DNA from 2 places in the Tepidimonas sp. HKU78 genome. Region 2 is predicted to be linked to the other one. Evidence: predicted binding sites of a transcription regulator. Region 2 holds the regulator's gene; the other holds the start of a gene.
The links. Region 2 encodes FNR, which switches genes on or off when oxygen is low (the NO sensors DNR and NnrR bind a similar motif). Its sites were predicted from a motif close to TTGATNNNNATCAA; they were not measured.
Positions count from the first base shown of each region.

Region 1: a site for FNR is predicted at 1,993-2,006, ahead of ACPYIS_RS03395 (TraR/DksA family transcriptional regulator). Genes of this name have one in related genera too.

Region 1 covers NZ_CP187547.1:683,020-686,419, forward strand. Annotated here, with positions in the region: gene ACPYIS_RS03385 (FIST signal transduction protein) at 1-1,224, opposite strand, end outside; gene ACPYIS_RS03390 (PhaM family polyhydroxyalkanoate granule multifunctional regulatory protein) at 1,221-1,892, opposite strand; gene ACPYIS_RS03395 (TraR/DksA family transcriptional regulator) at 2,098-2,481, shown strand; gene ACPYIS_RS03400 (fumarylacetoacetate hydrolase family protein) at 2,442-3,380, opposite strand.
Region 2 covers NZ_CP187547.1:1,524,533-1,527,932, forward strand. Annotated here, with positions in the region: gene ccoG (cytochrome c oxidase accessory protein CcoG) at 1-388, shown strand, start outside; gene ACPYIS_RS07675 (nitrogen fixation protein FixH) at 455-748, shown strand; gene ACPYIS_RS07680 (hypothetical protein) at 784-1,107, shown strand; gene fnr (fumarate/nitrate reduction transcriptional regulator Fnr) at 1,082-1,804, opposite strand; gene hemN (oxygen-independent coproporphyrinogen III oxidase) at 2,015-3,400, shown strand, end outside.

The sequences.
Region 1 (3,400 bases), 840 kb from region 2:
CGCCAGCGGCACATCTCCCAAGGCTTGACGCACGATCTGCAACTCCGCGCTGGGGCCACCGAAGTGGGCACCGCCGCGCCCGTTGCAACTGACGTAGATGGCCCCGGCGATGCGCTGGGTGGGGTCGGTCGTGTCGTCCCCCTCGGGGCTGAGTTCGTCGCGGATTTCGGCGCAGATGCGCACCAAGTCGGCCCGCGCCGCCTGCACGTGGCGCTCGCACAGGGTCAACAGAGCGCCGGTGGGCACTTCGTCGGCAACCACGACCGCGCGTCGCAGCGGATCGATGCCGACCAGGTGGCGCACCAGCACGTCGTCGCCCAGGCGCAGCGGCACGCGACCGGTCAGCGGCGCGGCGGCCGACGCGGGGCGTGCGACCGGCGCCTGCAGGCCCACCAGCGTCTGGCGCAGGCGGCCGATGACGGCCGTCAGATCGTCCAGTGACAAACCCAGGTCTTGCAACACCACATCCAGCGCTGGCTGGCCGTCGAGCGACTCGACCCGATTGGCGTGGGCGGCGCTCACCCGGTGTGCGGGGCCGACCGCGCGCACGCCTTGTGTGACGCGCGAGACGATCCCCACGTCCGGGCCGAAGGCCACGCCGCTGAAGCCGCCACGAAACAAGCCGACCGCAGCCTCGCGCCCGTGCCCGGCCAGGCCGCCCTGGCTCGCACACGCCATCTGCACCGAACCCGCCCGGCTGGCGACCAAGCCACCAAACAGGTAGTGGCCCAGCGTACGCTCGGCCAGCTCCTGCAGCAGCTCGGCCAAGTCGGGCGCCGTGGGGTCGGCGTGCACCAGCGCGGTTTGCGGAATGAAGCCCTCCGGCCCCTGCGTCGCGCCCAGGGGGGCGACACCGCTGAACACCCGGTAGCGGCCCGGTGCCAGGTCGCACAGCATCACCACCAGCGCCGGCTCGTCCCAGTATTCGACCCCCGTGGCGCCAATGCCCACGCCGACCGCCCCCACCCAATCGGTCACCTGGGGCAGCTCGGCGCCCAGATACGCCAGGATCTCGGCGGCCGCGCCCGCGTAGTGGTCGGTCAGGTACACCAACGCCAGCGGCGTGGTGGTGTGACCCGCGTCGCCGCCGTGGGTAGCGCCACCTCCGGCCGCGGGTGCCGCCGACGCCCGCGCCGCCAACTGGGCCCGCAGCTGCGTGACCACCAGCGCCGCCGCCACCGGCCACTGGGGGTGGGTGGCGTGCGCACAGACGAATCGCTTCACGAGCGGGACCTCCGTGAAGAAGCCCGTGCAGAAGCCGGGCGCAAGGCCGCTGGCGCCGAGGCGCTGGCCGGGGGGCGGGCACGCTTGGGGCGCGCCGCAGGTGGTGGGGCTGGCGGCGGCTCGGGCGGACTCGGGTCGGGGGCAGCCTGCTGGGCCATGTCCTGCATGGCCTGCGCGGCGATGCCCTGAAACTGCTCGGTCAACGCGCGCCACCAGCGCACGGGATCGACGCCGGGCGCGGCGGGCTCGGGCGCCCCTGCCGCGGCGGTGGAAGGCTCGCCGCAGGGTGCGTCGGGGGTCTGCGCGGCGCCGGAGGCCCTGGCGGCCGACGCCACTGCAGCGCCGCCCGCCAGGGCCTGCGCCATTTCGGCCAGACTGACATTCATGCCCTTGAGCGTCGCCAGGGTCATGCGCTGCACTTCCAGCGCCTGGATCGTGGCCTGCAGCGCGCGGGCGTTTTGCTCGAGCCAAAAGTGCACGGCCTTCAAATCGCGAATACGGCGCTCGAGCTCGTCGGGGTCGAACACGGGCGCGACCCATTGGGCCACGGGCGGGGCCTCGGGCGCGGCGTCACGCCCGGCCAAGCCTTGCAAAAAGGCAAACCCGGGAACGTAGCGGGCATAGGGAGCGAACGCGGCGTGCAAGGCGCTGAAATCGGGCGAGGTCATGACGGGCTCCCAGGCGCGGCGGGCGCCAACTGGCGTGAAGACTACCGTAGCATGCCACAGGGCGCCCATCCGCGATACCCCACCCGAGCACCGCAGCGGCTTGATCGGCATCAAACCCTGCACCAACCCCACTGGTGCGGCGCGCGGAATGTGGCCACAATTCCAGCATCGGCCCGCGGGGCCACACATCAGACACCAGGATCCCATGAGCCAACCCATCTCGGACACCTTCGCCCAGCAACTGCAGCAGATGCGCACCGAGCTGATCGCCCAGATTCGGGCCCAGCGTGGCGGCAAGATCGGCCGCGCCGAGGCGGCCCCGGATCCCCACGACATCCAAAGCGGGGACTGGTCGCAGGTCGACGGCGAGCGCGATCTGGCCCAAGCGCTGGACGAACGCGAAACCGCCGAGCTGCGCGCCATCGACGACGCGCTGGAGCGCATCCGGCAGGGGACGTATGGCCAGTGCGTGGACTGTGGGGTGGACATCCCGACGGCGCGACTGCATGCCAACCCCACCGCCTTGCGCTGCATCGATTGCCAAAGTCGCTACGAGCGCGCCCACCCGATGGAGGCGCCGTCGCTCTGATTGGCAGTGGGCCACGTCACGTCGATCGCGCCGAAGGGCTCACGCCCGTCGGGCAGGCGGGCTTCGATCTGGACACGGTCGCCCGCCGTCAACCAGGGCGTGCTGATGTGGCCCAGGGCGCGCGCCTCGGCAGCCCGGCGCATCGCCAGCGAGGCGTAACCACGCGGCCACGTGGGCGGATCGCCCTCGATACACGGGGTGGGCAGTACCCCACCCGCGACCACGACCCCCGCTGCCAGCCCCCGCCAGCGCGCTGCGTTGGCCAACAACGACCCAAATGAGTTGGGCTGGTCGGCGCCGTCCGCGATGCCGAGCTTGCGCCCTTGACAGACCGTGGTCACGCTCAGCGCCAGCCGCCCGTCGCGCCACGCCGACCCCAGCTCGTCGGGCGTGACCACGCACGGCGCGACGCTGACGCCCCAGGGCCGCTCGGGGGCATCGTAGCCGTGGCGCCACAGGCAGGCCAGCGCCAGCAGCCGCACCCCCTCTAGCGCCGCCGACGCCTCGACCCCTGCCCCCACATCGCCGCAAATGGCCGCCAGCGTCGGGGCGACGTCGGCCACCCCTGCTACCGCCGGCAGCGGCTGCACCGGCCCCCAGAGGGCATCGCTGCGCCACGGCAGCGGCTCGTCGCCGTCGGGCTCGGGCACCCACCAGCCCACGGCGCGCGGCAAGGGAGCCGCACACTGGCGCGGGTCGAACGCGAACGCGTGCCGCGCTTTGCCGTGATCGAGCGTGACCGCCAGATCGTGCAACTGCGGCGCGATGAAATTCCAGTCGTCGAGCGCCTGCTGCAGCGTATCGGCGATGCCGGTGGCGTAGTGCGCCAGCGCGCCGTCGCGCGAGACGACGACCAACTGTCCGTCGCGGCTGCCGTCGCGATAGGTGGCGAGCTTCATGGGTGGCTTCTCCCGAATGT
Region 2 (3,400 bases):
CTACAGTGCCATTTTGCTCACCATCGTGGCGGCGCTCGGTGTCAGTCTGTGGATGCGGGTACCGCTCAAGGTCGACGTCATCCGGGACCGTGGCGCGCTGGCCCGCATGGTCGAGATGGGCCGGATCGAAAACGTCTACCGCGTGCAGTTCATGAACGCGTCCGAGTCCGAGCGCGAGCTGCAGGTGGCGGTCGAGGGCTTGCCGGGGGTGACGCTCGCGTCGGATCCCGTCGTACATCTGCTGCCCACCGAGGTGCGCTCGGTGCCGGTACGTGTGCAGGTTCCCCCGGGGTTGCAGCCCGGCTCTCACCCCATCGTTATGACTTTCCGCACCGCCGACGGCTCGATCGCCATGCGCGAGAAAACCACCTTCCTGATACCCCGATGACCCCCCAGGGTATTCGGGTTGATCCGTATCCCAAAGTACTCGCCAAAGGCCTACACTATGTCCACCATGTCTGGTACGCCCTCCGCGTCATCCGCCCCTTCCCGACCCTGGTACCGCGAGCCCATGGTCTGGATGGTCATCGGTGGCCCCTTGGTGGTCGTGATCGCGTCCATCGTGACGGTCACGATCGCCGTGCGCAATCCAGACCCCGTGCTGCCGCGCGAGGCGATGCCGGCGCCGGTCGCGGTCGCGCCGGAGCGCATGACGCCGGAGGAGCGCCTGCAGGCCGAAAAAGCGGTGCTGCCTGCCAACCAGGCGCGTAACCACGTCGTGTCCCCGACGTTGCCTAAAGACGATTGAGGCGGCGCGGGGCAACAACAAAGAGGAGACTGTCGATGCTGGCCCAACGCGTGATGTGGATTGCTTGGCCCGCTTTTTTGATGGCGGCTGTGATCGAAATGGTGGTGTTCGCCTTCGTCGATCCCCACGATCTGCACTGGGCGGGCGAATCGCTCGGTTGGTCGCGGCAGGCGGTCTACACGGTCGCGTTCTTCATTTTTTGGGCGCTGACCATGGCGTCGAGCGCGCTTACCACGCTGTTGTCGCTGTCGCCGTGGGAAATCAACCGCTGCCCGGTGCCGCCAGATCAGCGCCCGGCTGACTGCGCGCGCAACGCGCCGCTCAACTCCCCGCTTAATTCTCCTCGCGGCTCTGGTTGACAATGGCCGCGAGCGCGTCCGGGTCGAGGATGCGAACGTAGCGCTGCTTGACTTCGATGATGCCCTCGTCCTGAAAGCGCGAAAACGTACGACTGACCGTCTCGAGCTTCATTCCCAGGTAGCTGCCGATTTCCTCGCGCGTCATGCGCAACACCATCTCGGTGCGTGAAAAGCCGCGCGAATGCAGGCGCTGCACGAGGTTGAGCAAAAAAGCCGCCAGTCGTTCTTCGGCGCGCATGCTGCCCAGCAATAGCATGACGCCTTGATCGCGTACGATCTCGCGGCTCATGATGCGGTGTACGTGGTGCTGCAGCGTGCTGAACTCGCGCGAGAGCTGCTCGAGCTTGTCGAATGGCAGCACGCACACCTCGGCGTCTTCGAGCGCCACGGCCGAGCACGAGTGCTTGTCCTGCACGATGCCATCGAGCCCCAGGATTTCGCCCGCCATTTGAAACCCGGTGACCTGATCGCGGCCGTCCGCCGTCGTGACCACGGTCTTGAAAAATCCGGATCGTACCGCGTACAGCGACGTGAAGCCGTCGCCCGCGGCAAACAGGGTCCCGCCCCGCCGCACCCGGCGACGCGTGCTGATCAGGTTGTCGAGCTGCTCCATCTCGTCCGGCTTGAGGCCGACCGGGATGCAGAGCTCGCGCAGGTTGCAGCTGGAGCAGGCGACCTTGATGCTGTGCAGATCCATGAGGCGATGGGGGCCGGTGTGAGGCAGAGGTGGGTGAAACGAGGCGCAGACTCGCCATGAACGATATGCGCCCGATCATAACAACCCGATGCGCGTGCCGCCCCGTGCGGTGGGCCCATGCCCTGCAGGGTTTTGGGGAACGTCGCTCCCGCAGGGGGTTTGACTCACGTCAACCCACGCAAGGCTACGCTGGTGCACAGTTCGTCGCCTATGGAGCTGCCCGCCGTGAAACACGTCATCGACGAAGATCTGCTGCGCCGGTTCGACATTCCGGGCCCGCGCTACACGTCCTACCCGACGGCGGACCGGTTTGTCGAAGCGTTTACCGAGCGTGACTACGTGCAAGCCCTGCAACAGCGGCGAGCGGGGTCGCTGGCGCTGCCGCTGTCGGTGTATGTACACATCCCGTTTTGCGAGTCGCTGTGCTACTACTGCGCATGCAACAAGGTGGTGACCAAGCACCACGAACGCGCGGCGGAGTACCTGCGCTACCTGTCGCGCGAGCTGGAATTGCAGACCGAACACGTCGGGCGCGGGCACCGCGTGACGCAGCTGCACCTTGGGGGGGGCACGCCGACCTTCCTCAGCGACGCGGAGTTGTCCGACCTGATGGCGATGATCCGGCGCCACTTCGAACTCGTCCCTGGGGGCGAGTATTCGATCGAGGTCGACCCCCGCACGGTGACCGCGCAGCGCTTGGCCCATCTGCACCAACTGGGGTTCAACCGCCTGAGTTTTGGCGTGCAGGACTTCGATGGCGCGGTGCAGCGGGCGGTGCACCGGATTCAGCCGGCCGAGCAGGTGTTCGCCCTCGTGGCCGCGGCGCGCGAGATCGGCTTTGAGTCGGTCAACGTCGACCTCATTTACGGACTGCCTCAGCAGACCCCAGAGTCGTTTCGGCGCACGCTCGAGCTCGTCGAGCGCCTGCGGCCGGATCGCATCGCGCTCTACGCTTATGCGCATCTGCCGGCGCGCTTCAAGCCGCAGCGGCGCATCCACGCGGCGGAGTTGCCCAGTCCGGCGGACAAGTTGGCCATGTTGTCGCTGTCGCTCGACCATCTGAGTGCCGTGGGTTATGTGTACGTGGGCATGGACCATTTTGCGTTGCCCAACGATGCGCTGGCGGTGGCCAAGCGGCAGGGGCGGCTGCGCCGCAACTTTCAGGGCTACAGCACGCAGCCCGATTGCGACCTGATCGCGCTGGGGGTATCGGCCATTGGCCGCATCGGCGCCACCTACAGCCAAAATGCCAAGACGCTGGAGGAGTACTACGACGCGCTCGACCAAGGGCGGCTGCCCATCGTGCGCGGGCTGGCGCTGACGCGCGAGGATCTGTTGCGCCGCAGTGTGATCATGGCCATCATGTGCCAGGGGTTGGTCGATTTCGAGTCGATCAATCTGGCGCACCTGATCGATTTTCGCCAGCACTTCGCGCGCGAGCTGGAGCAGCTGCGCGCGTTCGAGCGCGATGGGCTGGTACGCATCGGCGATGCCCACATCGAAGTGACGCCCACGGGCTGGTATTTGGTGCGCGCCGTCGCCATGGTGTTCGACCGCTACTTGCAGGTCGATCAAGACCGGGCGCGGTTTTCCAAG